Regions from separate parts of the Pseudomonas sp. FP603 genome, predicted to be linked through region 1. Evidence: predicted binding sites of a transcription regulator. Region 1 holds the regulator's gene; each other region holds the start of a gene.
The links. Region 1 encodes FliA, which starts transcription of late flagellar genes. Its sites were predicted from a motif close to CTAAAGTTTNNNNNNNNNNNGCCGNTAA; they were not measured.
Positions count from the first base shown of each region.

Region 2: the regulator FliA is predicted to act here: its motif matches at 3,589-3,616, upstream of PSH65_RS30980 (methyl-accepting chemotaxis protein).
Region 3: the regulator FliA is predicted to act here: its motif matches at 3,072-3,099, upstream of motA (flagellar motor stator protein MotA).
Region 4: the regulator FliA is predicted to act here: its motif matches at 2,558-2,585, upstream of PSH65_RS07125 (methyl-accepting chemotaxis protein).

Region 1 covers NZ_CP117431.1:5,056,407-5,063,684, reverse strand. The annotation lists gene flhA (flagellar biosynthesis protein FlhA) at 1-1,414, shown strand, start outside; gene flhF (flagellar biosynthesis protein FlhF) at 1,426-2,754, shown strand; gene fleN (flagellar synthesis regulator FleN) at 2,871-3,701, shown strand; gene fliA (RNA polymerase sigma factor FliA) at 3,698-4,438, shown strand; gene PSH65_RS23360 (chemotaxis response regulator CheY) at 4,606-4,977, shown strand; gene PSH65_RS23355 (protein phosphatase CheZ) at 5,000-5,788, shown strand; gene PSH65_RS23350 (chemotaxis protein CheA) at 5,826-7,278, shown strand, end outside.
Region 2 covers NZ_CP117431.1:6,728,370-6,735,647, reverse strand. The annotation lists gene PSH65_RS30995 (TonB-dependent siderophore receptor) at 1-1,838, opposite strand, end outside; gene PSH65_RS30990 (FecR domain-containing protein) at 1,927-2,940, opposite strand; gene PSH65_RS30985 (sigma-70 family RNA polymerase sigma factor) at 2,940-3,440, opposite strand; gene PSH65_RS30980 (methyl-accepting chemotaxis protein) at 3,733-5,613, shown strand; gene PSH65_RS30975 (SRPBCC family protein) at 5,749-6,216, opposite strand; gene PSH65_RS30970 (non-ribosomal peptide synthetase) at 6,246-7,278, opposite strand, start outside.
Region 3 covers NZ_CP117431.1:6,306,493-6,313,770, reverse strand. The annotation lists gene asd (archaetidylserine decarboxylase) at 1-526, opposite strand, end outside; gene PSH65_RS29170 (rhodanese-like domain-containing protein) at 546-1,361, opposite strand; gene PSH65_RS29165 (HDOD domain-containing protein) at 1,469-3,001, opposite strand; gene motA (flagellar motor stator protein MotA) at 3,168-4,019, shown strand; gene motB (flagellar motor protein MotB) at 4,023-5,051, shown strand; gene PSH65_RS29150 (toll/interleukin-1 receptor domain-containing protein) at 5,146-5,631, opposite strand; gene PSH65_RS29145 (caspase family protein) at 5,631-6,590, opposite strand; gene PSH65_RS29140 (TIR domain-containing protein) at 6,594-7,001, opposite strand; gene rsgA (small ribosomal subunit biogenesis GTPase RsgA) at 7,214-7,278, opposite strand, start outside.
Region 4 covers NZ_CP117431.1:1,555,381-1,562,658, reverse strand. The annotation lists gene secA (preprotein translocase subunit SecA) at 1-174, opposite strand, end outside; gene PSH65_RS07135 (DUF721 domain-containing protein) at 482-937, shown strand; gene PSH65_RS07130 (helicase HerA-like domain-containing protein) at 1,056-2,543, opposite strand; gene PSH65_RS07125 (methyl-accepting chemotaxis protein) at 2,729-4,618, shown strand; partial or broken gene PSH65_RS07120 (glycosyltransferase family 4 protein) at 4,830-5,952, shown strand; gene PSH65_RS07115 (polysaccharide deacetylase family protein) at 5,945-6,721, shown strand; gene PSH65_RS07110 (lysylphosphatidylglycerol synthase transmembrane domain-containing protein) at 6,718-7,278, shown strand, end outside.

The DNA of each region.
Region 1 (7,278 bases):
TCGGGTGTATGCCTTGTTGACCATCGGTGACGGTTTGGTGGCGCAATTGCCATCACTGCTGTTGTCGACGGCCGCTGCGATCATGGTGACTCGTGCTTCCGGTTCGGAAGACATGGGCAAGCAGATCAATCGTCAGATGTTCGCCTCGCCGAAAGCCTTGGCCGTGGCTGCTGGCTTGATGGCGGTGATGGGCCTGGTGCCGGGCATGCCGCATTTTTCCTTTCTGAGCATGGCAGCCCTGGCGGCCGGCGGCGCTTACCTGTTCTGGAAGAAGCAGAACGCCGTCAAGGTGCAGGCCCTGCAAGAGGTCAAGCGTCAGCAGGAACTGCTGCCATCGCCGGCCCGCGCCCAGGAAACCAAGGAGCTTGGCTGGGATGACGTGACCCCGATCGACATGATCGGCCTGGAAGTCGGCTACCGCCTGATCCCGCTGGTGGATCGCAATCAGGGTGGTCAGTTGCTGGCGCGGATCAAGGGTGTGCGTAAAAAGCTCTCCCAGGATCTGGGTTTCCTGATGCCGACGGTGCATATCCGTGACAACCTCGACCTGGCGCCAAGCGCCTATCGCCTGACCCTGATGGGCGTGATTCTGGCCGACGCCGAGATTTACCCGGACCGCGAACTGGCGATCAACCCGGGGCAGGTCTACGGCACGCTCAATGGCATTACCGCCAAAGATCCGGCTTTTGGTCTGGAGGCGGTCTGGATTGAAATCAGCCAGCGCGCCCAGGCGCAATCCCTGGGCTACACCGTGGTCGATGCCAGTACGGTAGTGGCGACCCACTTGAACCAGATTTTGTACAAGCACTCCAGCGAGCTGATTGGCCACGAAGAAGTCCAGCAACTCATGCAATTGCTGGCCAAAAGCTCACCGAAACTGGCCGAAGAGCTGGTGCCGGGGGTGGTTTCGCTGTCGCAGCTGCTCAAGGTCTTGCAGGCATTGCTGGCTGAACAGGTGCCGGTACGGGACATTCGCAGCATCGCCGAAGCCATCGCGAACAACGCCGCCAAGAGTCAAGATACTGCCGCTTTGGTGGCCGCGGTGCGCGTCGGCGTATCCCGTGCAATCGTTCAAAGCATTGTAGGCACTGAGTCGGAGCTGCCTGTGATCACCTTGGAGCCAAGGTTGGAACAAATATTGCTCAATAGTCTTCAGAAGGCAGGACAAGGCTCGGAAGAGGGCGTTCTGCTGGAGCCAAGCATGGCAGAGAAACTGCAACGTTCGTTGATCGAAGCGGCGCAGCGTCAGGAAATGCAAGGTCAACCGGTGATTCTGCTGGTGGCCGGTCCGGTTCGCGCGATGCTCTCGCGATTCGGCCGACTGGCAGTCCCGGGTTTGCATGTGTTGGCTTACCAGGAAATCCCTGACAACAAGCAAGTGACCATCGTTGCGACAGTAGGGCCCAACGGCTGAGGTAGTGGTTTATGCAAGTTAAGCGTTTTTTCGCCGCCGATATGCGTCAGGCCATGAAACTGGTTCGTGATGAGCTGGGCGCCGATGCCGCCATTATTGGCAACCGCCGGATCGCCGGCGGTGTCGAGCTGACGGCTGCCCTGGATTACAAACTGTCGGCGTTGGCCCCGCGTGTTCCGAACATGGAACTCGAGGACGAGCTGCGCAAGACCCAGTCGCGAATCGTCACCGCCCAGGCTGAACTGAGCCTGCGTGGCGATGGCGAGAGCGACAAGAGCACCAATCGCCAGTTGTTCGCCGGCCTGCCGTTGACCGCCGCCGAACCGCTGGTCGAACCGACCTACGCCGAACCTCGTCGTGCAGCCCCGGTCCCTGCGCCAGTCTCCGGTGGCGTCGACCCGCGTGCATTCGATTCGATGCGTTTCGAGCTCAACAGCCTGCGTGAGCTGATGGAAGTTCAACTCGGCTCGCTGGCCTGGAATCAGCTGCAAGGCAGTCGTCCGGCTCAGGCCAACCTCTGGCGTCGCCTGCAACGCATCGGCCTGTCCGGCCCGTTGTCGCGCGATCTGCTGGCGCTGATTACCGATATTGAAGAACCCCGCCAGGCCTGGCGCATGTTGCTCGCGCACCTGGCGCGGATGATCGCGACTCCGGAAGTCGAGCCGCTGGAAGAGGGCGGCGTGATTGCAATGGTCGGCCCGGCCGGCATGGGCAAGACCACCACGCTGGCCAAGCTTGCCGCTCGTTACGTGCTCAAGTACGGCGCGCAGAACATCGCGCTGGTGAGCATGGACAGCTATCGCATCGGTGCTCAGGAACAGCTCAAGACTCTGGGCCGCATCCTCAACGTGTCGGTCACCCATGTCGATCCGGGCCAATCCCTGGTCCAGGCGTTGGAGCCCTTGCTGCGCAAACGCGTGGTGCTGATCGATACCGCCGGCCTGCAGGCCAGCGATCCGGCACTGCGCATGCAGCTCGAAAGCCTGGCCGGACGTGGCATCAAATCAAAAAATTATCTGGTCTTGGCAACCACTAGCCAGAAACAGGTTCTAACCGCCGCTTACCACAGTTACAAACGTTGCGGCCTTGCCGGCTGCATCCTGACTAAACTGGATGAAACGGCAAGCTTGGGCGAGGTGTTGAGCCTGGCCATCAGTCATGAACTGCCGGTGGCTTACCTGACCGATGGCCCGCGGATCCCGGATGATTTGCATCTGCCGCGTCGTCATCAGTTGGTCAGTCGCGCCGTTAGCGTGCAAATGCAGGAAGAACCCAGCGAAGAAGCCATGGCTGATATGTTCGCTGATATTTACCACAGCCCGACCAAGCAGGTTGGCTGAGGTATTAATGAACATTTTTTGTACCTACATCGATGGTCTGCCATGCATTGTTCAGTCGCTGAACGCGCAGCCAGTAATGTGGCCTCCGTCTATGCAAGACAAGGTAAAGAAATAACATGGGCAGCATGCATCCCGTACAGGTGATCGCGGTGACCGGCGGCAAAGGTGGCGTCGGGAAGACTAACGTGTCAGTGAACTTGTCCCTGGCTCTAGCTGAGCTCGGCCGGCGCGTCATGCTGTTGGACGCCGATCTGGGGCTGGCGAACGTCGACGTCCTGCTAGGACTGACACCCAAACGTACCCTGGCCGACGTGATCGAAGGCCGCTGCGAGCTGCGCGACGTGCTGTTGCAAGGGCCCGGCGGTATCCGCATCGTCCCGGCCGCGTCCGGCACCCAGAGCATGGTTCATCTGAGCCCGGCCCAACATGCCGGCCTGATCCAGGCCTTCAGCGATATCGGCGACAACCTCGACGTATTGGTGATCGACACCGCTGCGGGCATTGGTGACTCGGTAGTCAGTTTCGTCCGCGCCGCGCAGGAAGTCTTGCTGGTGGTGTGCGACGAGCCGACCTCGATCACCGACGCCTACGCGCTGATCAAACTGCTGAACCGCGACTACGGCATGAACCGTTTCCGCGTTCTGGCCAACATGGCGCAGAGCCCGCAGGAAGGCCGCAATCTGTTTGCCAAGTTGACCAAGGTCACGGATCGCTTCCTCGACGTCGCCTTACAATACGTCGGTGCGGTGCCTTACGACGAAAGCGTGCGCAAGGCTGTGCAGAAGCAGCGCGCCGTCTATGAAGCCTTTCCCCGTTCCAAGTGCGCCCTGGCGTTCAAGGCCATTGCGCAGAAGGTCGATACCTGGCCGCTGCCGGCCAACCCGCGTGGGCACCTGGAGTTTTTCGTCGAGCGCCTCGTGCAACAGACCGCAGGACCCGTCCTATGACAGCCAGTGGCTACAACCTCTACAAGAAGTCGGCACGTGACGCGCAGTACGAGCTGATCGAGCGTTACGCGCCACTGGTCAAACGCATTGCCTACCACTTGCTGGCGCGTTTGCCGGCCAGCGTCCAGGTCGAAGACCTGATCCAGGCCGGGATGATCGGCCTGCTTGAAGTATCAACCAAATACGACGCCAGCAAAGGCGCGAGTTTCGAGACGTACGCGGGCATTCGAATCCGCGGCGCGATGCTCGATGAAGTGCGCAAGGGGGACTGGGCGCCACGTTCGGTTCACCGCAATACCCGCATGGTCAGCGACGCGATTCGCTCGATTGAAGCTAAAACCGGCCGTGACGCTAAAGATCACGAAGTTGCGGCCGAACTCCAATTGAGTCTCGACGATTATTACGGGATTTTGAACGACACCTTGGGCAGCCGGTTATTCAGTTTCGACGATCTGTTGCAGGACGGCGAACACGAAGGGCTGCATGAGGATGGCGCCAGTGCTCATCTCGAGCCGTCACGCGATCTGGAAGATGAACGCTTCCAGGCGGCGCTGGCGGACGCGATTGCCAATTTGCCGGAGCGTGAGCGACTGGTGTTGGCGCTGTACTACGACGAAGAGTTGAATCTCAAGGAAATCGGCGAGGTCCTGGGGGTCAGCGAATCGCGGGTCAGCCAGTTACACAGCCAGTGCGCGGCCCGTTTGCGGGGGCGTTTGGGGGAGTGGCGAGCGCGCTGAAGGCAGTGTGGGGACACTGCGAATGGAGCTGGTGTGGTGTTGAACTGCGCCGGTCTCGATCTGTTGTGCTCCAGACAGTCATTGAGTGCTTTGCCGGATTGATTGAAATGGCGCGTCCAGGTGCTGGGCGCGTTTAAGACTGCTTGGAGGTCGAATTGGACAAGAACATGAAAATCCTCATCGTTGATGACTTCTCAACGATGCGGCGGATCATAAAAAACCTGTTGCGTGACCTTGGGTTCACCAACACGGTCGAGGCTGATGATGGCATCACTGCCATTCCGGTTCTCAACAGCGGGAGCATCGACTTTCTGGTAACGGACTGGAACATGCCTGGCATGACCGGTATCGATCTGCTGCGTCACGTGCGCGCCGATGAAAAGCTCAAGCACCTGCCGGTGCTGATGGTGACCGCTGAAGCCAAGCGCGAGCAAATCATCGAAGCGGCCCAGGCCGGTGTTAACGGCTATGTGGTCAAACCCTTCACAGCCCAGGCGTTGAAAGAAAAAATCGAGAAGATTTTCGAACGCATCGGTTGATGTACTGCGCCACGGGGGAGCTATGGAGCATAAAGAATCTTCACAGGGCGATTTCGAGTCGACCCTGAAAAAACACGCGGTCGAACTGGTCGATAGCCTTGAAAAAGGCAGGTTCGGCGACGCTGTGCAACTGATCCATGAGCTCAACCAGACCCGTGACCGCGGCCTGTACCAGGAAGTTGGCAAGCTCACCCGCGAGCTGCATAGCGCGATCGTCAATTTCCAGATTGACCCGCACATGCCGCAAGCCGAGGAAGTGTCTCAGATCACGGATGCCACCGAGCGCCTGGGTTATGTGGTCAAGCTGACCGAGGCCGCGGCCAACCGCACCATGGACCTGGTGGAAAACGCCACGCCGCTGATCAACAGCCTGAGCGACGAAGCTCAGGCACTGAGCACGGATTGGGGACGGTTCATGCGTCGCGAAGTCGGGGCTGAAGAGTTCCGCGAACTGGCCCGGCGGGTCGACGGTTTCCTGACACGCAGCAGCGAAGACAACCGCGTCGTGTCGAGCAACCTCAACGACATTCTGCTGGCCCAGGATTACCAGGACCTCACCGGTCAGGTGATCAAGCGCGTGACCCAATTGGTCACCGAAGTTGAAAGCAATCTGCTCAAGCTCGTGCTCATGGCCAGTCAGGTAGACCGCTTTGCGGGTATCGAACATGACCGTGAAGCGATGCTGGCTGAAAAAGATCCACAAAAACATCTCTCGCAGGGTGAAGGTCCGCAGATTCATGCCGATAAAAGAGAAGATGTTGTGTCCGGTCAGGACGATGTGGACGATTTGCTATCCAGTCTTGGATTTTAGTTTTCTGGGTTTTTAGACCTGTAGGAGCACCCCCTTAATGAGCTTCGGCGCCGATGAAGAGATCCTTCAGGATTTCCTGGTTGAGGCCGGCGAGATTCTAGAGCAACTATCCGAACAGCTGGTCGAGCTGGAAAGCCGACCGGATGATGCGGACTTGCTCAATGCAATTTTTCGCGGTTTTCACACTGTAAAAGGGGGCGCCGGCTTCCTCCAGCTCAACGAGCTGGTGGAGTGCTGTCACATCGCCGAGAACGTGTTCGACATCCTGCGCAAGGGTGAACGACGCGTCGACTCGGAACTGATGGACGTGGTTCTCGAAGCACTGGACGCGGTGAACAGCATGTTCAGCGAAGTCCGCGAGCGCAGCCCGATCACGGCTGCCACGCCTGAATTGCTGGCTGCTCTTGCCCGTCTGGCCGAGCCGCAAACTGCCGACGAAGCGGCGCCTGTTGCTGAAGCGGTGCAAGAGCCTGCCGCTGAAAGCGATTCAGGCGACATTACCGATAACGAATTCGAACAACTGCTGGACTCGCTGAACGCCGTCAAGGCCCAGGCCGAAGCTCCCGCGGTTGCTCCGCTGCCTGCCACCGATGCGGCTGCCAGCGACGAAATCACCGATGCCGAGTTCGAGTCGTTGCTCGATCAATTGCACGGCAAAGGCCAGTTCGCCGCCGATGCCGTGGTCGCAGCGCCTACCACACCGGCTGCCCCGAAAGCGGCAGGCGACAGCTCCGACATCACCGACGACGAGTTCGAGGCACTGCTCGATCAGTTGCACGGCAAAGGCAACTTTGCCGTCGATGCATTGGAGTCGGCGATTGCTTCGGCTCCGACCCCGGCTGCGCCAACCGCTAAAGCGGCCGGCGACGATCTGATCTCCGATCATGAGTTCGAATCGCTGCTCGACGAATTGCATGGCAAAGGCAAGTTCACCGAGGTTGGCACTGGCGCAGTGATTTCTGCTCCTGTCGCCAAGGCGCCAGCACCGGCTGCGAAACCTGTGGCCAAAGCGCCCGAGCCAAAAGTCGAATCGGCGAAACCGGCCGCCGCTGCTGCACCGGCTCCTGCCCGTGCCCCGGCCGCGCCGCCACCAGAAAAACCGGCCAGCGAAGCCGAGACCACCGTGCGGGTCGATACCGCGCGTCTCGACGAAATCATGAACATGGTCGGCGAGTTGGTACTGGTGCGTAACCGTCTGGTCCGTCTGGGCCTCAACAGCGGTGATGAAGCCATGTCCAAGGCCGTGTCGAACCTCGACGTGGTCACGGCCGACCTGCAGACCGCGGTCATGAAGACTCGGATGCAACCGATCAAGAAAGTCTTCGGGCGCTTCCCGCGTCTGGTTCGCGACCTGGCTCGCCAGCTCAAGAAAGAGATCAACCTGGAGTTGGTCGGCGAAGAAACCGACCTCGACAAGAACCTCGTCGAGGCCCTGGCCGACCCGCTGGTCCACTTGGTGCGCAACTCGGTCGACCACGGTATCGAAGAGC
Region 2 (7,278 bases), 1.7 Mb from region 1:
GAATTCGGGTTGAACGACTCGGAGTAGCTGATGTACGGCGCAACACCGTTATCGAACAGGTACAAGGCCCCGGCTCGGCCCGTCAGTTTGGTGCGTTCGTCACTGATTTCCGTGCCTACAGGGCGTCCCGCTTCAGCCAGCCGATTTTCATCGGAGGTTTCAACCCAGTCCTGACGCAGACCCAAAGAGAAGCGCCACTTATCCATCTCGATCAGGTCTTGCAGGTAGACGCCGGTCTGTTCCAGGCGACGCAGATAGCTGGTCGGGCTGTAGAAGTCGATGGCCGAATTGCCGTACACCGGATTGAACGCATCGATCGGCGCAAGACCGCCACTGGTCCAGTCGACCACCGTTTTGCGTCGCTGGTAGTCCGCGCCCATCAGCACCGTATGTTTGGTTGCGCCGGTGAAGAATTCGGCTTGCAGCATGTTATCGACGATGAACGCGTGGAGCTTTTCGTCGCCGCCAGTGTAATAGCGGTTCAACTCGTTACTGGTGGGTGTGGTCCAGCCATAGGCGTAAACCTGATCGATCTTCACCTTGGAATCGAGATAGCGGAAGTTCTGCCGCGCGGTAAAGACGTCGTTGAAGCGATGTTCGAACTGATAACCGAAGGACTGTTGATCACGCTGGAAACCATCAATGCCCGGCTCGCCTTCGAAGAAGTTTGGAGAGATCCGATTGCCATTGCGCTGATGGATGGTGCCGTCGGCCGGGACGCCGCCGTGATAGCCGCCGTCGGGATCGTGTTGCAGATAAGCTTGCAGCGTCAGCGAGGTATCTTCGGTGAAGTCGATGCTCACCGTCGGTGCCAGGGCGAAGCGCTTTTCCTTGTTGTGGTCGAACTGCGTGTCGGACTGATCCGCCAACCCTATCAGACGATAGGCAATACGCTTGTCGTCATCCACCGGTCCGCTGAAGTCGAAACCCATGCCGCGTTGGCCTTGAGTGCCCACCGTGGCTTGAACCTGATGATAGGGCTCATACAACGGTTTCTTGCTGGTCAACGCCACCAGCCCGCCCGGCGAACTACGACCGTAGAGCACCGACGATGGCCCTTTGAGAATATCGACTCGCTCGAGGAAATACGGGTCCACCTGCATGGTGCTGTAGGTGCCGCTGTCGCCCATGGACTTGAGGCCGTCGAGATAGATGTTATCCACCGACCCGTCGTTGAAACCGCGCATCGCTACGTAGTCATAACGGTGGGTTGCGCCGTAAGGGTTGGTCAGCACGCCGGGGGTGTAGCGCATCGCCTGGGACACGGTTTGCGAGCCTTGGTCGTCCATTTGCTCTCGGGTCACCACGGACACGCTTTGCGAGGTTTCCAGCAGCGCGGTGCTGGTCTTGGTCGCGATCTGGCTGTGCGTTGCGTTGTAGCCCTCCATGCTGCCCAGCGCGTTACCTAGGGCGAAGCCTTTGATGTCGGTGGCAGGAAGTGCCAGGGCTTTGGTTTCAGCGACGGGTCGCAGCACATAGCTGCTGCCATCCTGACTGACGGCCACAAGCCCTGTGCCATTGAGCAAATGGCTCAACGCTTGATCCGCCGAATAGTCGCCCTGTAATCCCGGTGACTGGAGGCCCTGGGTTTGAGCCGGAGTCGTCGACAGCGTGATGCCCGCCTGACGCGCGAATTGGTTGAGCACATCGCTCAAGGAGCCGGCGGCAATGTTGTAGCGGTGGCTACTCGCTTCGCTGCCCTGTGCTGCGACGCCCAGTGTCGGCAGCAGGCCGACACCCAATGCGGTCGAGAACAGTGTCGCGCGGATGGCGTGGCGCAAGACGCCTGATTCCGCAGCGAAATGGAGAGGGTTCTTACTGATGGCGCGCACAGTCATTGTAGGTTTCCGTAGGAAGTCGCTGAAGGCAGAGTTGAAGTGCTTACTGACTAAGCCGGACTTGTTCGGAAAACCCGCCAAAAATAATTCAGGCCTGTCGCTCCAGCGTCACCCACCAGCGAGTGCGATAGCGCAGTTGTACCGGCAGGGTGTGCGGCAGGATGGCCAGCAGCTTGTCGGTGTCTTCGAGACGGAAAACTCCTGACAGCCGCAAGTGGGCAATGTCCGCTGCGCAGGTCAGGTAACCGGGCCGGTAACGTCCGACTTCATGAATAAAGTCCCCGAGGCGCATGTTGCGGGTGACGATCAGGCCGTCCACCCAGGCGCCGGCATCCATGTCCTGCGGCGGTGCCAACTGCGCTCGATTGCGATTGATCAGATAGCTCTGCCCGGTCTGCACTTGAATCGGCAGGCCTCCGGCAGCCAGTGGCGAATGGATTGCGACCATGCCGCTGGTGACGCTGAGTCGCGTGCAGTCGGTGTCCTGACGAACGATGAAGCGTGCAGCCACGCCTTCGAACACGCCGTTGCGGCTTTGCACCCGCAACGGTTGATCAAACGAAGAGCCCTCGTTCGCCCCGCCGCACGTTACGATGATCTCGCCGCGAGTCAGTTTGATCAGGCGCCGCGGCGCGGTGTAGTCCAGATCCACCGCGGTGGCGGTGTTGAGCTCCAGGCGTGTGCCATCCGGCAATTGGAAACCTCGTCGTTCGCCCGTGGCGGTGGCGAAGTCGGCGGTCCACTGTTGCCAGCCGATCACGTCCCTTCCCAGCCATGCCGCCGAACCCATCAGCAATGTGCCCGACAACAGTTTCAACGCCTGACGCCGTCCGAGTCCCTGTGCGCTGTTTTCTAAAGTATTGAAGGCGACTTGAGCGCCGGGCACCGCGCGCAAATTACGGCTCAACTCGGCTTGCAAGGACTGCACCCGTTGCCAGGCCAGTTCGTGTTCATGGTGTTCTGCCCGCCAGGCATCGCATTGCTGGCGCAGTCTGGAATTGGTCGCGTTGTTGCGCAGGCGCAGCAACCAATGGATGGCTTGTTTGACCACCTGCTGATGCGGCGCGCCGCGGCGATTCAGCGCTGAGTTATCCACAGGCATCACGCTTCATACCGCAGCACGTAACAGTGATACAGCGCGTCGGCCACATAACGTTCCACAGAACGCAGGGACAATCCCATGTGTTCGGCGATCTGCTTGTGGGTAAGTCCTTCGCACTGTGCCAGCAGAAACGCCTGACGCACTTTCGGCTTCAGGCCTTCAAGCAGGCGGGCGATGCTTTCCAGCAATTCGAGCACCAATGCCCGTGCCTCGGCGCTCGGGGTTTCGGCCTCGGGCAAATGGGCGATGGTTTCCAGGTACGCGCGCTCGATTTCCTCACGGCGCCAGTGGTCGATCACCAAGCCGCGGGCGATGGTTCGCAGAAAAGCACGAGGAGCCTTGAGCTCCAGGCGTTCGGTTCTTTGCAGCAGACGAACGAACGTGTCCTGGGCCAGGTCCGCTGCATCGGCCGCATTGCCCAATCGAGCGCGCAGCCACGTGTTGAGCCATCCGTGATGACTGCTGTAGAGCGCCTGTACTGCAAACTCAGGTGAGGACATGAACGCGACAGCCCGACGTCACAAATGATAATTAGTCGCATTGTCATTAAGGGTCAGAAAATTTGCAACTGCCGTTCGAGCAACCGTCAGCAAAACTCTGCTACTCGGGCGCTCTAGCACACCGTTCGGCGGGTATCTGACGAAATCCCTAAGATTTCTCCCACTCGTGCCGACAAGACTGGTGAGACATGCGTGCACCAAAGTAGAGCGGCCCCAGAATGCCGTCTGCGCGGTTACATGGAATGTTGCAACCCGGAACGCCTCCCCACTTTTTGCATAGAAGTCCCATGAAATGAATCTCAAGTTCAGCCATAAAATCCTGTTGGCCGCTTCAGGCGTCGTGGTGCTGGCTTTTGCGTTGTTCACTTTGTACAACGACTATCTGCAGCGAAACACCATTCGGCAAAACCTCGAGTCCTCCATTGAACAAGCCGGCGACCTCACCGGCAGCAGCGTGCAGAACTGGATGAGCGGCCGCGTGCTGGTCCTGGAAAACCTCGCGCAGAACGTCGCTCATCAAGGCGCCAATGCCGATCTGCCGGGACTGGTCGATCAACCCGCCCTCACCTCGAACTTCCAGTTCACCTACGTCGGGCAGGCCAATGGTGTGTTTACCCAGCGCCCTGACGCGAAGATGCCGGACGGCTACGATCCGCGTCAGCGCCCTTGGTACAAACAAGCCGTGGTCGCCGACAAGACCATGCTGACCCCGCCTTACATGGCTGCGGTCGGCGGGTTGGTGGTGACCATCGCCATGCCGGTGAAAAAGAGTGGCGAACTGCTGGGCGTGGTCGGCGGCGACCTGAGTCTGGAAACCCTGGTGAAGATCATCAACTCGGTGGACTTCGGTGGCATCGGCCACGCGTTCCTCGTCAGCGCCGACGGTCAGGTGATCGTCAGCCCGGACAAGGATCACGTAATGAAGAACCTGAAAGACATCTATCCGGGTTCCAGTGTCCGCATCGAAAGAGGCATCCAGGAAGTAGAGCTGAATAAGCAGGACCGCATTCTCTCGTTCACCCCGGTGAGTGGTTTACCGAACGCCGAGTGGTACATCGGTCTGTCGATTGACAAGACCAAGGCCTACGCACCACTGAGCCAATTCCGCACCTCGGCGTTGATCGCGATGTTCATCGCCGTGACCGCCATTGCGGTGCTGCTGAGCCTGCTGATCAACGTGTTGATGCGTCCGCTGACCACGATGGGCCGCGCAATGCAGGACATTGCTCAGGGCGAGGGCGACCTGACGCGTCGTCTGGTGGTAGAAAACAAAGATGAATTCGGCGAGTTGGGCGGCTCCTTCAACCAGTTCGTGGAGCGGATTCACGCGTCGATTTGCGAAGTGTCCTCGGCGACCCGTCAGGTTCATGACCTGTCGCAACGGGTGATGGCATCCTCCAACGCTTCGATCGTCGGCTCCGACGAACAAAGCGCCCGCACCAACAGCGTCGCAGCGGCGATCAACCAATTGGGCGCCGCCACCCAGGAAATCGCCCGCAACGCAGCCGATGCTTCGCAACACGCCAGCGGCGCGAGCGAGCAGGCTGATGACGGCCGTCAGGTGGTGGAAAAAACCATCCTGGCCATGACTGAGCTGTCACAAAAAATCAGCCTGTCCTGCACGCAGATTGAAACCCTGAACGCGAGCACCGACAACATCGGTCACATTCTCGATGTGATCAAAGGCATCTCCCAGCAGACCAATTTGCTGGCGCTCAACGCAGCCATCGAAGCGGCCCGCGCCGGTGAGGCCGGTCGTGGTTTTGCGGTGGTGGCGGACGAGGTGCGTAACCTGGCTCATCGCACCCAGGAATCGGCGGAAGAGATCCACAAAATGATCAGCTCGCTGCAGATCGGTTCTCGCGAAGCGGTGACTACGATGAACGCCAGTCAGGTGTCCAGCGAGCAAAGCGTCGAAGTGGCGAACCAGGCTGGCCTACGTTTGGTCAGCGTGACCCAGCGCATCGGCGAAATCGACGGCATGAACCAATCGGTGGCCGCGGCGACCGAAGAGCAGACCGCCGTGGTGGAAACCCTCAACGTAGATGTTAACCAGATCAACCTGCTGAACCAGCAGAGCGTGGCCAACCTCAATGAAACATTGAAGGATTGCGATGCGTTGTCGCAGCAGGCCAATCGGTTGAAGCAGTTGGTTGATAGTTTCAAGATCTGATCAGGGGCAGTTGAACCGCGTTATCGTTCAATCGCGGGCAAGCCCGCTCCCACAGGTGATGTGTGTACGACACAAACCATGTGGGAGCGGGCTTGCCCGCGATAGCGGTAGATCAGTCACCGCCGAACCAAAGCCTTACACAAACAGCTTCAACACATTCCCCATCGCATCATCGGCAAACCCCTGAACGAAAGCCTTGAACCCCGGCAGGGCTTCGGCGCCGCCCTGGGCCGGTTCGGCGATGATGGTCCAGGTCGCCCGCGACTTGCTCGCCCCCATGGATTCAACACTCATCGCCGCCCACAAATTGGCCACGCCCAAGGTGTTGTAGATCGTCGTCCAGGTCATGTTCAGCGCCTGGTCGTCCCGGGAGTTGAGCTGCTCGACCACCAGGTTGCCGTCCTTGAAGAATTTCTTGCGCAGCGACGATACGCCTTCGCCCGTCATCTCGATGTGCGACAGCGCCGGAATGAATTTGTCGAAGCCGGAAAAGTTGCCGACCACCGCCCAGACTTGCGTTGCATCGACCGGTACTTCCACCGAAGACACAACGCGGCAGCCTTGAGGGTTTTTGATCAGGGTATCGGGTTGCAGAGTGTTCATGGTTTTTGCTCCGTGCTTGGTTAGGTGAATCAGATGAAGTTGATTTCTTTGAGGTAGTCGCAGCCGCGTCGCAGCAGCGCCGGGGATTTTTCCGGGTAGTGCGCGCCCATCTGCCGTATGCCGGCCTGGGCGTTGTCATGGCCGATCATCGAGATGTCGCCGATGTCTTCTTCGAAGCCGTTGAGGTAGAAACCCAGCACGCCAAACAGCGCGTTATCACTGTCGACCCGGCCCAGTTGCTGCTGCCAGTCGGCGACGCTGACCATGGCGAACTCTCGACCAGCCTCACGGAAAGACGCCACGTAGGTGTCCCAGCTCAGGGGCTCGGGGTTGTGCAGGTTGAACACCGCTTTTTCGGCCTGATAACGGCTGGCGTGGAAGGCGATGAAACGGGCAAGAAAATCCACCGGCATCAGGTCGAAGTTCAGCGCGAACTCCGGCACCTGACCGAGCTGGATCGAGCCCTTGAGCATCAGCATCAGGCGATTCTTGTGGGGTTGGCAGACGCCGGTGAGGCTGTTGAAACTGATGTTGCCGGGACGATAAAGATTGACCCGCACCCCACGCTCCCGCGCTCGTTCGAGGATCCGCTCACCGACCCATTTGGACAGGTTGTAGCCGTTCTTGATGTAGATCGGTGGTGTCTGCGCGGCGGGCAATTCCAACACCCGGCCATCGTCGGAAATCGTGCTGGATGCAGAGAGCGTCGAGACGAAGTTGAAGATCTTCTTGCTGCGCCCTTCGCACAAACGCAGGCACTCGAAAATCGGCTCGACGTTATCCCGCGCCAACGACTCGTAATCGAGGACGTGATTGACGTTGGCGGCGTTGTGCACCAGCGCACCGAACTCTCGGTCCAGTCGTTGATAAACATCTTCGTTGAGCCCCAGTTGCGGGCGAGTGATGTCCGCCGCGTAAACTTGCACCCGACTCAGGTCCAGGTGCTCCAGACGGTTTTCCCGCAATGCTTGAGCAAAGCGTTGCGCCGCCGATTGCCCGCCACCATCGCGCACCAGGCACGCGACTTCGCTGGCGCCCCAGGCCAGCAGCGCTTCGACGATA
Region 3 (7,278 bases), 1.3 Mb from region 1:
GTACGTTTTCAGCAGTGGTCTGGTTGACCGAGAAGATGCGGCCGGGGATGTAGACCATCTCGCGCAGGGTGCCGGCCAGCGGCATGTGCACGCGGTGGTAATCCTTGGGCGACAGGTAAATGGTGGCGAAATCACCACCCATGAATGGCGCTGCGTTGGCCGCGTCACCACCGAGCAATTCCAGCACGCTGAAGCTGTGGCCCTTGGCCTGGAAAACGCGACCGTGTTCGATCGGGCCGAGCTGGCTGACGGCACCGTCGGCCGGGCTGAGGATCGCGCCTGGGGTTTGGTCCAGCGGGCGGGCGCCGTCTTTCAAGGCACGAGTGAAGAACGCATTGAAGTGCTCGTAAGCCGTCAGGTCTTCGACCAGCGCCTGGGACATGTCCACTTGATAACGCTTGGCGAACCAGGCGGTCAAGGCGTTCTTGAACCAGCGCACGCGGCATTCGGCAATGCAGCCCGCCAGTCGCGAGAGCAAGTGGTGGGGCAGCAGGTATTGGCTGAGGATAAACAAACGCTTATTCATTAACAGTCCTTAAAAAACCTTAAATCTCTACGGGCGTGTCGGGATGGTTGCCCCATTCGCCCCAGGAGCCGGCGTAGCCTTTGACTCGCGGATAACCGAGCGACTTGGCGACTAGATACGTGAAGCCAGAACGATGGTGAGTCTGGCAGTGGGTAATGACTTCTTTGTCTTTGGTAATGCCGAGTTGTTCCAGGATTTTCGGCATGTCGGTGCGGATACGCAGGTTGCGCGCCTGATCCATGCCGGCTGTCCATTCGAAATTGACCGCCCCGGGAATGTGCCCGCCCTTGGCCGCCAGCACTTTCTCGCCGGAGTACTCCAGCGGCCCGCGTGCGTCCCAGATTGCCAGGTCGGCGGCACCGAGACGACTTTGCAGGTACTCGCGGGTGGCGGTGGGTTCATCGTGCAGGGTCAACGCAACCGGGCCACCGACCGGGGCCGGGATCTGGATCGACATCGGCGAGCCTTCTGCCAGCCAGGCCGTCAGACCGCCGTCGAGGTAGTGGTACTTGTTGTGACCGATAACATCCAACAGCCAGATAAAACGCCCGGCCCAACCGCCGCCTTCGTCGTCATAGACGACGTAGACCGCATCGGGGTTGTGCCCCAGTTCGCCGAACAATGTTTCAAGCGCGGCTTGGGTCGGCAGCAGGCCTGGCGCAGGCGCCTGACCCAGTTGAGTGCGTTTTGGATCGACAAAGCGTGCCCCGGGGATATGCCCTGCGGCATAGCGGGCGCTGCTGGTCAGGTCCACCAGAATCAGTTCGCGGGAGTCGAGACGCGGGAGCAGGTCGCTCGGTTCGATCACCAGCGCCAAGCCAGAGAAGTCAGACATGTGAGGTCTCCAGAGCACAAAGGGGAGGATTGTAGCGCAGCGTCATGAGGGCCTGTTATCAGTTATTTCGGCACAGGAAATAACTGAAAACAGGCCCGGTGATCGTCCTATCGCTGGCTAAAGCTGTGCAGGGCCTTTTCGATGCACTGCGCGGTTTTGCCGAAAGCCTGCACGGTGATTTCCGAGAACGGCCCGCCGCCCTGATCCGCCACCACGATCATGATCACCCGACCGTTGTTGACGAGTGAGCGCAGAAGCAGGTGTTCGCCACCGAACTGTGAGCGCAGGCTGGCCGGCAACAGGGCGGAGAATTGTGCGTTGTTGGCTGGCGTCAGGCGCACCTGGGCCTGTTGCGCGAGCAGGCGCTGCAGTACGGTGCTTTGGCTGACCACCAGGTTCAGGCCGGCCACTTCTTTGGGCAGCCCGGCAGTCTGGTGCACACGCAGATTAGCGTGCGTGCGATCGGCCATCAAAATCATCACCCGTCGCATGCCGCATGCCACCAGGGCGTCTCGGGCCGATGTGGTCAAGTGCATGGCATTGGTAAAACGGCTCGGCTCCACCAGCAACTCGGCGCATTGTTTACGCCACTTCGCCAGGTCTTCGGCGGTGGGTGCCGGGGCTGGCAGCAAACCGCCGTGAATGCGGTTGATGCCCGACGGCCAGATCAGCGCTTCGGCCGGGTGCCAGAGGTCCGGCATGGCGTGTTGGCGGGCGCTATTGGCGGCTTGCTGGTGCAATTGTTGTTGCACCTCATCCATCGACATTTGCAGGTAAAGGCTGGTCAGGAACTGCCAGCGTTCACAGTGAGGACTGTCCCAGGCCTGTTGTGCCGACAACGCCAGACCATTGGCCAGCAGCACGGTGTTGGCGGGTTGATTAAGCCAGCGGCGCAGCGTCGGGTCATCGTCGAGACGGTTCTGTTGGCGCAGCGGGTGATCGCTATCACGCGCGATGCGCAGGACTTTCACCAGTTCGCGTTGTTCGCTCCGCAGCAGCCGATAACCCTGCTGCACCCAGATCGGCAAACGCCAGGTATCCACCAGCGCCAGACAGATTTCCAGCAGACACACGCCGAACAATTGCTTTTCGACTTTGCGCGCCGACTCACCTTTATGGATGACCCGCAGCTCCCATTCTTCAAGCAACTGCGGATGGGTCAACGCCATGGGCCACAGTGGCGAAAGAAACAGCAGACTGCCCCAGTGGATGTCTTGCCACAACCGCGCCAGGCGACTGGCAAAAAAACCGTTGGCCTGTTGAGTGGCGTGCTGGCTGATCAACTGAAGCTGGCGCAGGGCGGCGGGGATTTCCGATTGGGGGGCGGCGGGCAAGCGCTCGAGCAATTCTTCGGTGCGTTTCAAACCGAGGCGATTGATCGCCACCTCAAGGTTTTCAGCCGGCGTGGCCATGCTGCCATGGGTGTGGCGATTGGCTTCGCGAATTACGCTCAAGGCCAGGGCCGGGCTGTCCTGCATCAATTCGGCAATGTCGCGCAGTGAGCTGCGGCTATCGCGGATGGCTTTGCAGACCCGGTCGTGACTGGCTTGCGGAACCGGCAGGCGCACACCATCGAGAAGCTTGACCCAGCCTTCGAGCGTGGTCGGTTTTGGCATTGGGACGTTCGTTTCGTTAGCCATGTCTGGACGCGATCATCGTCTGCTTTACCCTATCCCTGAGCGGGTCAAATTAGCTTTTCGCCTGAACTGGCTATAGTCTGGCGCAGTTTTGCCGATAAGTAGAAGAAGAGATTTTTTAACTTCCGAATATGACCTTGAACCCGACTCAGTAAGTGCTCTCCTACCTATGGCTAAAATTATCGGCATCATCGTCGTATTCGCGAGCGTGCTCGGCGGATACGTGCTTTCCCACGGCAAGATTGCCGCCCTCATCCAGCCTTTCGAGGTGATGATTATCGGTGGCGCGGCCCTTGGTGCATTCCTGCAGGCCAACCCCGGTCATATGACGATGCACGTGCTCAAGAAGTCCTTGGGCATGTTCAGTTCGCGTTTCAACCACACCTTCTACCTGGAAGTGCTGGGGCTGATTTACGAGATTCTCAACAAGAGCCGTCGCGAAGGCATGATGGCCATCGAAGGCGACATCGAAGATGCCGCTGCGAGCCCGATCTTCGCCAAGTATCCAGCAGTCCTGAAAGATGACCGCATGACCGCGTACATCTGCGATTACCTGCGCATCATGTCCTCCGGCAACATGGCGCCCCATGAGCTTGAAGGCTTGTTCGACATGGAACTGACCAGCCTCAAGGAAGACCTGGATCACCCCTCCCACGCCGTCAACGGCATCGCCGATGCCATGCCGGGCTTCGGTATCGTCGCGGCGGTATTGGGTATCGTGGTGACCATGGCTTCGTTGGGTGAAAGCGACCAGAAAATGATTGGCCTGCACGTGGGTGCGGCTCTGGTAGGTACCTTCTTCGGTATTCTCGCGGCCTACGGTTTCTTTGGCCCGCTGGCACACGCCCTGGGCCACGACGCCAAGGAAGAACTGAACGTCTACGAAGCCATCAAGGCCTCGCTGGTGGCTTCGGCTTCCGGCATGCCGCCATCGCTGGCGGTGGAATTCGGTCGCAAGGTTCTGTACCCGGCGCACCGTCCTAGCTTCGCTGAGCTGGAACAAGCGGTTCGCGGTCGCTAAGTCATGGAAAATAACCAGCCGATAATCATCAAGCGCGTCAAAAAGTACGCGGGCGGGCATCACGGGGGCTCCTGGAAAATCGCCTTCGCGGACTTCGCAACGGCGATGATGGCGTTCTTCCTGGTGCTATGGCTGTTGTCCACCGCAACACCGGAACAGAAGATCGCCATCGCCGGTTACTTCAAGGACCCGGTCGGTTTTAGCGAAAGTGGCACGCCATACATCATCGATCTGGGCGGCTCGCCGACCCTGGCACCGGAGAACACCCTCAACCCCGAGGTGAAATCCCAGCCCCAGCCGGACAAGGTGACGATCGACTCTGAACAGGTCGAAGGCATGGCCGAGCTGGTCGAGAAGGAACGCCTGGAATTGCTGCTGCAAGAGCTGCAGAACAAGGTCGAAGAAAACCCGCAGTTGCAGAAGTTCAAGGACCAGATCCTCTTCGAGATCACTCAGGACGGTTTGCGCATCCAGATAGTGGACGCCGAAAACCGCCCGATGTTCGACTCCGGCAGTGCGCGTCTGAAGCCGTATTTCGAAGACATCCTGCTGGCCATGGCCGACACCATCAAGGCGGTGCCGAACAAGATCAGCATCAGCGGCCACACAGATGCCAAGCCGTACTCGGGCACCGGCGACTTCGGCAACTGGGAGCTCTCGGCCAACCGCGCCAACGCGGCTCGCCGTGCGTTGATCGCCGGCAGCTACCCGGATTCACAAGTGGCGCGAGTCGTGGGCTACGCCTCGTCAGCGCTGTTCGACCGGGAGAACCCGTTCAACCCGGTCAACCGTCGCATCGACATCGTCGTGCTGACCAAGAAAGCCCAGCGAGCCATCGAAGGTTCGCAAGGTGCCGAACCTGCGCCAGTGCCAACGCAAGGGCAGGGTGGCCCAGGCGAAGTGCCCGCGCCGCCAGCCGATCCGAATGCCTTGCCGGCGGATAAGGAACCGCTGCCGGCCCATGAGCTTCGGGAGCGGTTGAATCTGTTTGATGATCCTGTGCCGAAACCGGGTGAGGCGCCCAAGCAGTGACCATGCTACTGATCATTTTCGTGGCTTTACGAAAATGATCGAGATCAGCACTGAAAATCAGAAAGCCGCGAACATCGCGGCTTTTTTGTGCGGATCAGTAACCGCGACGAATGCGGTCCTTGAGCTGGTCATGGAACAGATCGGCATTACGCTTGAAGGTGCCGCGAATGGATTCGCTGAAAGACTCTATTCCTGTCGAGCGCTCCAACATGGCCTCTTTGCGGTAGGCATCGATAAAAAAGTCGAGATCGGTATCACCACTCAACTTCGGCCATTTATCCAGGTACAGCGGCAGTGCGCTGGGACCGATCTTGTAAGAGCAGATCCTGCGATCACTGATGGTTGCTTCGCCGATTTCAAACGGCACCCACCAGGACATGGCAGTCTCCTGCGAGACCACCGCCAGCAAGTGCGTGCATTCGGTAATGTTGCGGGTGATGACGGCGGTGATGTCGTCGGTTTGCTGGGATTCGGTGTCCAACACGTCGAGATAGGTCTTGATGTTCGCTAGTTTCAGGCGCGCATTGATGGCCATCGCCTGGGCGCGGTCGGTGTGGCGGTAACTGATAAACACAGGCATCAAAAATGTCCCTTGATCGCGAGTTCGCGGTAATAGGCGCCGAGGGCGGTGAGGCGACAGCCGGTGGAGTGGAGGGCGGCGTAGTACATGTGTTCGGCGTCCACCGGTTCGATCAGGCTGTGGCGGTTGCACTTTTGCAGTTGGGCGAACACTTCACCGTGCTCCGGGTCGAACGTGGCTTCGGTAGGTTCGTAGCTGGGGTCGAGGGCGAACATTGATTCCGCCTCTTCGAACCAATCGGGCAGTTTGCGCAGAATCTCTTTGGGGATCAGCGGCGAGACTTCTCGCAATGAAATGAACTGCGACACATTGGTCTTGAACACTGGGCGCTGTTCCCACGCGTCGAGAGCGTTGTCGACGAATGAATAGAGGCTGCCGGGCGTGATTTTCCCCAGGATGTTCGCGGCGCCGCCGTGCAGTGCCTGCAGCAACAGCCCGGTGAAGACGCCGTGGTTGGCGCCTTCCATGGCCGGCTCTTCCTTTTTGCACGCGGTGAGGATGGTCATGCCTTCGCACACCATGCTGCTTTCGCTGCGCAGCGCCCGCACTTCGCCCGCCGAGCCAGCCTGACAGCAGTCGAGAATAATCACTTTGTTTTTGATTTTTACGGCTTTGGTCGCCCAATTCAGGATGTCGCTGATGCGAATTCCATCCTTGGCGGATTTGTAGTCCTGGGGGATCAGCATGCCTTCGTCCGTATCGATGTCGAAGTTGCCGTGGCCGGCGAAGTACAGCAGTGCAACGCTGCAATCGCCTGAAAACAATTCCTGGATATGCCCTTCGAGCTTTTCACGACTCAGATAATCTTCGGCGGAGGTCAGCACCAGGTTCTTGAAATTCGGATCGCCATTGGCGTCGGTTTTCAGCACCGAAGCCATGGCCATCGCGTCGTTGTTGCAACCACTCAATTGCGAAACATGGCTGTAGTTATTAATGCCGATGAACAGTCCCTTGCGCATGGTTCACCCCGCTGCATGAGTGCGAATGGCACCGATGATGCTATTGGTGTTCCACGCACATTCCGCGTGCGCCGCCCGGCGTACCACCGTGGAAATCCGCTCCGCACCAAACGGCTTGACCGCGATAATCACCTTGTTCATGCGCTTGGCGATCTCGATTTCCTTGTTGATCCACTTGCTGTAGGTGGAATACATGCCTGCCATGATCAGCACTGCCGAGCAGAGCCGAATTTTGTTTTCGATGGCTTCTTCAAGTTGTTTGTCGGTTTTCGCGCCGATGATCGGATTGTCCGGTGGCACCGAAAAATTCTTGAACGTGAAGCCGGGTTTTGCATTGAGCAGGCGGACCAGATTGTCGTGGGCGTCTGAGTAGTTCCACGAGTGGCTGATGAACAAATGATAGGTTTGCATGGCTGTCCCTCGGTATCGCCAGAAATGCGATGAGGGCTCGAATGTATGCACTTGAATGGCCGCAACAAGGCCTTGGCGGTTAAAGAGACGCGTCCTTCAGGCAGGCGCGAAGAAGCCTTACAGAGAGGTCTGACGTTTAATTGAGGGGGTTTTTGTGGGATGCCACGAACGACCACCGCCCCGTACGAGTCAGGGGCGGCTGGCACGTCTGTTTAGTAGCTGGTTTCGGGCAGGCTAGCGATGATCGAGCGGTAGCTGTTCATCCGTTGCTGCTGCA
Region 4 (7,278 bases), 3.4 Mb from region 1:
TTCCCCTTTGGCGAGGCGGGCCTTGAACTCGTCGGTCTTGGCACGCAATTGATCGTCCGAAAGGGCTACCATTTGCTCTTCGAAGGCATTGACGAGCTGCACCGTCTTGAGCATGCGTTTGACTTCACGCTCGTTCTTGCTTCCAAAAAGTTTCTTTAACAAAGGCGCAAACATATCGGCAGGATCTTCCACACTAAAGGGATGGAGGGCGGCCCCGTGAGTCGCCCGTGCAGCCCTCATGGCCGCATGCGAACGAGCATTCTACCCGGAAACGATGGTGAGGAAAGTGGCGTTGTTCCACGATGCATGCACTGCGCTGTGACGGGGCTCACTTAAAATAAGGGCTTTTTGCTGAACTTCAACCCATCGAGGGCACAAGTTACTCGTTGATTTAATGAGTAAAGCGCTCACAAAGCAATGGGTCGGGGGCAGCGGATGCTTTCTGTTACCATGGCCGCTCTGTTACTTCAGGTGTCTGATCATGGCATTTCGCCCTCTCACGGCCAGAGCACCCGCCGTTCTGCTTCGCGAAGCCAAACCGCTGAAAGCCATCTTTGGCCACGCTCAACGCCTGGGTCATTTACAACGCCTGGTGGAAAGCCAGTTGCAGCCGGCTGCCCGCGAGCATTGCCATGTGGCGTCGTGGCGTGAAGGCAGTTTATTGCTGATTGTCACCGACGGCCACTGGGCCACCCGCCTGCGCTATCAGCAAAAGCGTCTGCAACGGCAGTTACAGCTGTTCGACGAGTTCGCCAGCCTGACGCGGATCCTGTTCAAGGTTCAGCCGCCTACCGTTCAGCAAGGGGCTGCGGGGCATACGATAAATTTGTCGACCGATGCGGCGGCGACCATTCAGGCAACGGCTGACGGGATTACCGACCCGAACCTGCGGGCGGCCCTCGAACGCCTGGCGGCGCACGCCAAACCCAAAACCTGACATAAAACCAATGTGGGAGCGAGCCTGCTCGCGATAGCGGTGTATCAGTCAACACATGTGTTGAATGTCCGGCCGCAATCGCGAGCAGGCTCGCTCCCACATTTTGATTACCCACTTGTCAGCGGCGTTTGCTGCCGCCGAGCAATGAGCCCATCAACCCGCGTACCAATTGTCGGCCCAATTGATTTGCCGCCTGTCGCATAGCTGATTTCAATGCCTGGCCTGCCGCCGTGCCGAGGAGTTCCCCGGCCTTGTCGGTGAAACTCGGCTCTTCAGGTGCAGGTTTGCCCGGCGCTGCTTCAGGATCCGGCGCCAGCCCTTTACGCCCCATCAGCACTTCATAAGCTGATTCGCGATCGACCGGTTTGTCGTAACGCCCCTTGAACGGCGAACCGGCGATCAGCACGGTGCGTTCGGTCTCGGTCAACGGCCCGATCCGCGATTGCGGCGGTGCAACCAATACACGCTGGACCATCCCCGGCGTGCCCTTGTCTTGCAGGGTGCCGACCAGCGCCTCGCCGATCCCCAGCTCCGTCAATACTGACAAGGCGTCAAATGCCGGGTTCGGCCGGAAGCCCTCGGCCACGGCGCGCAGGGATTTCTGTTCTTTGGCAGTAAACGCGCGCAAACCGTGCTGAATGCGCAGGCCCAGTTGAGCCAGCACATCATCGGGCAAGTCGCCCGGTGATTGGGTAACGAAATATACCCCCACGCCTTTCGAGCGGATCAGTCGCACTACCTGTTCCAAACGCTCCTGCAACGCCTTGGGCGTACCGGCGAACAACAAGTGCGCTTCGTCGAAAAACAGCGCCAGCAGCGGTTTCTCGGCATCACCACGCTCCGGCAATTGCTCGAACAGTTCGGCCAGCAGCCAGAGCAGGAACGTCGCATAGACCTTCGGCGCTTCATGCACCAGACGACTGGCATCGAGCAAGTGAATGCGCCCGCGACCATCCAGGGCCGGTTGCAACATGTCTTCGAGTTGCAGCGCCGGTTCGCCGAACAACGCTTCGGCGCCCTGCTGTTCCAGCGTCGCCAAACGGCGCAACAGCGCCTGGCTGGAACCGGTGGTCATCAACGCGGCGTCATCCCCCAGCAATTCGGGGTTGTCGCGCAGGTGATTGAGCAGCGCCTTCAAATCCTTCAAATCCAGCAGCAACAACCCTTCGCGGTCGGCCACCTTGAACGCGGCATAAAGTGCCGACTGCTGACTGTCGGTCAGTTCCAGCAGGCTGCCGAGCAGCAACGGGCCCATTTCGCTCAAGGTGGTGCGCAGTGGATGACCGGACTGACCGTTAATGTCCCACAAGGTCACCGGATACGCCTGAGGCTTATGGTTCAGCCAGGGCATCCCGGCGATCCGGTCCGCGACCTTGCCTTGAGGGTTGCCGGCAGCGCCCAGGCCGCACAGGTCGCCTTTGATATCCGCCGCGAACACCGCCACACCGGCATCGCTGAAGGCTTCGGCCAGGCGCTGCAAGGTGACGGTTTTACCGGTCCCGGTAGCGCCCGCTACCAGGCCATGACGGTTGGCCAGGCGCATGGCCTGGGCGATGGACTGGCCCGTGAGATCGGCGCCGATAACGAGTTGCGATGAGTCAGGCATTTTGTCACCCATGGTTAATCTTTGATCCTTCATGGCCGATAACAAGCGAGAGACCAGACTGAAAAATAGCGTCGGTAATTCCCTAAGGAGCAGTGGAAATATCAGCTTACTTTCAACACTGCCCATTTTGCGCGCCTTTATAAAAGCACGCCCTGGACATTAAGACTTTAGCGGACCCCCAAGCCATGAATAAAAATCTGCGCTTCAGCCATAAAATACTGCTTGCCGCCGCCCTCATCGTTATTGCTGCCTTCGCCTCGTTCACACTGTACAACGACTATTTGCAGCGCAACGCCATTCGCGAAGACCTGGACAACTATCTGCAAGAAATGGGCAGCGTGACGGCCAACAATATCCAGACCTGGCTGGCCGGACGCAGCTTGCTGATCGAAAACCTGTCACAAAACGTCGCACTGAACGCTGACATCGGCAACGTCTCCTCGCTACTTGAGCAGAAGGCGGTGACCTCGACCTTCATGGGCGCCTATCTGGGCAACAAGGATGGCACCTTCATCATCCGCCCAGACAGCAAAATGCCTGATGGCTATGACCCTCGCGCCCGGCCTTGGTACAAGAGTGCCCAAAGCACCGGCGGCTCGGCACTGACCGAACCGTACATCGATCTCGCTTCCGGCCAACTGGTCATTTCCATCGTCAACAGTGTGCTCAAGGACGGTCAAAGTATCGGCGTGGTCGGTGGCGACCTGAGCTTGCAGGTGATCGCCGACAGCCTCAACGCGCTGGACTTCGACGGTATGGGCTATGCGTTCCTGGTCAGCGCCGACGGCAAGATCCTGGTTCACCCGGACAAAGCCCTGGCGATGAAGTCCCTGAGCGAGGCGTACCCAAAAAACACCCCGCGCATCAGCAGCGAACTCAGTGAAATCGACGTCGACGGCAAGACCCGCATCGTCACGTTCACCCCAATCAAAGGCCTGTCCTCGGTCAATTGGTACATCGGTCTGTCGGTGGACAAGGACAAAGCCTTCTCGATGCTCAGCGAATTTCGCGCCTCGGCGGTCGTCGCAACCCTCATTGCCGTGGCAATCATCATCGCCTTGCTCGGCATGCTGATCCGCATCCTGATCCAGCCGCTGCACCTCATGACCCGCGCCATGGAAGACATCGCCGACGGTGAAGGCGACCTGACCAAGCGCCTGACCATCCAGAATCAGGACGAATTCGGCATCCTTGGCACGGCGTTCAACCGTTTCGTGGAACGGGTTCATACGTCGATCCGCGAAGTGTCCTCGGCCACCGGCCAAGTCAACGAAGTGGCTCTGCGTGTGGTGGCCGCCTCGAATTCGTCGATGTTCAATTCCGACCAGCAAGCCTCACGCACCAGCAGTGTCGCCGCGGCAATCAACCAGCTCGGCGCCGCCGCCCAGGAAATCGCCCGCAACGCAGCCCAGGCGTCAAGCCAGGCCAGCGACGCGCGCAGTCTGGCCGAGGACGGCCAGCAAGTGGTGGATCGCAGCATTGCCGCGATGAATCAGCTGTCGAGCATGCTCAGCGCCTCGAGTACCAACATCGAATCGCTGAACAGCAAAACCGTGAACATCGGGCAGATTCTCGAAGTGATCACCAGCATCTCCCAGCAAACCAACCTGCTGGCGCTTAACGCGGCGATCGAAGCGGCGCGGGCCGGTGAAGCCGGGCGTGGTTTTGCCGTGGTGGCCGATGAGGTGCGCAACCTGGCGCACCGCACGCAAGAGTCGGCGCAACAGGTGCAAACCATGATCGAGGAGCTGCAAGTCGGTGCCCGCGAATCCGTCAGCACCATGAGCGACAGCCAGCGCCACAGTCAGGACAGCGTGGAAATCGCCAACCTGGCTGGTGAACGCTTGAACAGCGTGACGTTGCGCATCGGTGAAATCGACGGCATGAACCAGTCCGTGGCCACAGCGACCGAGGAACAGACGGCGGTGGTTGAGTCGATCAACGTGGATATCACCGAAATCAACACCTTGAACCAGGAAGGCGTGGAAAACCTGCAATCGACCTTGCGTGCGTGCTCGGACCTTGAGCAACAGGCTTCGCGCTTGAAGCAGTTGGTGGGCAGTTTCCGTATTTAAGTCACTCTTGCGGGCCTCTTCGCGGGCAAGCCTCGCTCCTACAGGGATTGGCGCATCATTCTGAACTGCGCATAACCTGTGGAGCGAGGCTTGGCCGCGAAGACGGTCTGCCAATCCCGCAAAACCCCGCTGACATCCCCACCGCAAAACCCCAATCGAACATCTATCCTTCATATAGGTCAACCAAAGGGAGAACAACGGTCCCGGAGGGATGTTCATCGTGCATATCGCTGACATAACCATGTTCTACGCCCCTGCCAGCGGTGGCGTGCGCACTTATCTGGATGCCAAACACCGCCGCTTGGGCAATAAGCCAGGCATTCGTCACAGCTTGCTGATCCCTGGGGCTCATTTGAGTGAACAGGATGGCATTTACACGGTTCCGGCCCCTGCCCTGCCCTTTGGCAAGGGTTATCGCTTCCCCCTCCGTCTCGCGCCGTGGCGCAATGTTCTGCAGGATTTGCAGCCCGATCTGATTGAAGTCGGCGACCCATACCTGACTGCCTGGGCTGCTTTGGACGCCAAGCGTCAACTTGATGTGCCGGTGATCGGTTTTTATCATTCAGACCTGCCGCTGCTGGTCAGCAATCGCATGGGCAACTGGGTTACACCCAATGTCGAAGCTTATGTAAGCAAGCTCTATGGCAACTTCGATCGGGTGCTGGCACCGAGTCAAATCATGGCCGATAAACTGATCGGGTTGGGCGTGAAGAACGTTTTCGTACAACCACTGGGCGTCGACCTGCAAACGTTCAACCCCAGTAAACGGGATCCAGGCTTGCGGGCCGAATTGGGCATCGATGAAAACACTCACCTGCTGATCTTCGCCGGTCGAGGATCCAAGGAAAAAAACCTGCCGGTGCTGCTCAAATGCATGAAACGCCTGGGTCGTCGCTATCACCTGTTACTGGTGGGTTCGTCAATGCCGACCCTGGTACCGCGCAATGTCACCGTCCTCGATGAGTTCTACCCGGCAGCGCAGGTCGCGCGATTGATGGCCAGTGCCGATGCGCTGGTGCATGCCGGTGATCAGGAAACCTTTGGCTTGGTGGTCCTCGAAGCCATGGCCAGCGGCATTCCGGTGGTGGCCGTGGCGGCTGGGGCTTTTCAGGAAATTGTCACCGATCAATGCGGCCTGCTTTGCGCGCCGAACAATCCAGCGGCGATGGCCAACGCTGTGCGCGAACTGTTCAGTCAGGGCAGGCGCCGCGCTGGGCAAACAAGCCCGCCGCCATGTCGAGCAACATTACGCTTGGGATATCGTGGTCGACAGCCTGTTGGGGCACTATCACGCCGTACTCGGCACTCAATGGCCACTGACCGCCAATGGTTGAGCCCATGAACGCGCCCAGCCTGTTACTGGTATTGCACGACGTTGCGCCGCACACCTGGCCCGATTATCAAGCCTTCGTCGAAGCCGTCGACGCGCTGGGCGAGGTGCCGATTACCTGGCTGGTGGTGCCCAATTACCACAAGCATAACGACCTGGACGCGTATCCGGCGTTTCGACGTTTGCTGACCCGCCGCGTCGCTTGCGGCGACGAACTGGCACTGCACGGTTACTTTCATTGCGATGAAGGACCGATCCCCATCACTCCCCGAGACTGGTTCATGCGCCGGATCTACACCCATGAAGGCGAGTTCTACGACCTGTCACAGGAAGCCGCCCTCACCCGCCTGCGTGCCGGAATCGAGGTGTTCCACCGCTACAACTGGCCATTGGAAGGTTTCGTCGCTCCTGCCTGGCTGATGAGCGAAGGCACCCGCCAAGCCTTGCGCCAGTTACCGCTGCGCTACACCAGCGACTCGCAGCATCTGTATCGATTGCCGGATTTCACCGCGATCGATGCCCCGTGCCTGGTCTGGAGCGCGCGCAGCGCCTGGCGTCGCGGCCTGTCGAAAATCGTCAGCGATCAGCGTGAACAACGCTGGCGCCAGGCGCCGGTGATTCGTCTCGGTCTGCACCCCGTGGACATGCGCCATGAGTTCTCGCGTCACTACTGGCTGCACACCCTCAAGCGCTTGCTCGACGAGGGTCGTGTGCCCATGACCAAGGCCAACTGGCTGGCAAAGCAACGCGACCCCATCGGTCGCGCCGCATGAGCCGCGGGATTCTGCTGGTCGTCGCCCTGCTCGCGGCGGTGCTCATTCCGTCGTTGCTGGGTGGCGGAGAAACATGGTCGCGGTTGCAAAGCTTTCCGCAGAAATGGTTGCTGATCATGTTCGGCATGATCCTGCTGTGCTGGATGCTCAACACCCAGCGCCTGCGCCTGTTGCTGGGTGATCAGCGCGACAAGGTAAGTCGCTTCAAAAGCCTTGGGGTGGTGATGTCTGCCGAATTCGCCTACTGCGCCACCCCCGGCGGCAGTGGCGGGCCGCTGACCATCATGGCGTTGCTGGCACGTCACGGCGTGCGGCCGGCCAGGGGCAGCGCCGTGTTCGCCATGGACCAATTGAGCGATCTGCTGTTTTTTCTCTGCGCGCTGAGCGGAATTCTGATTTATGCATTGTTCCAGCACCTCAGTCAGCGCATGGAATGGCTGCTGACCGTCAGCGCCATCTCGATGTTCGGTGGGTTATTCAGTTGCGTATTAGCGGCTCGCTACCACCGCTCGCTGATTCGTCTGAGTGGTCGGTTGCTCGCTCGTCTCAATGTCAAA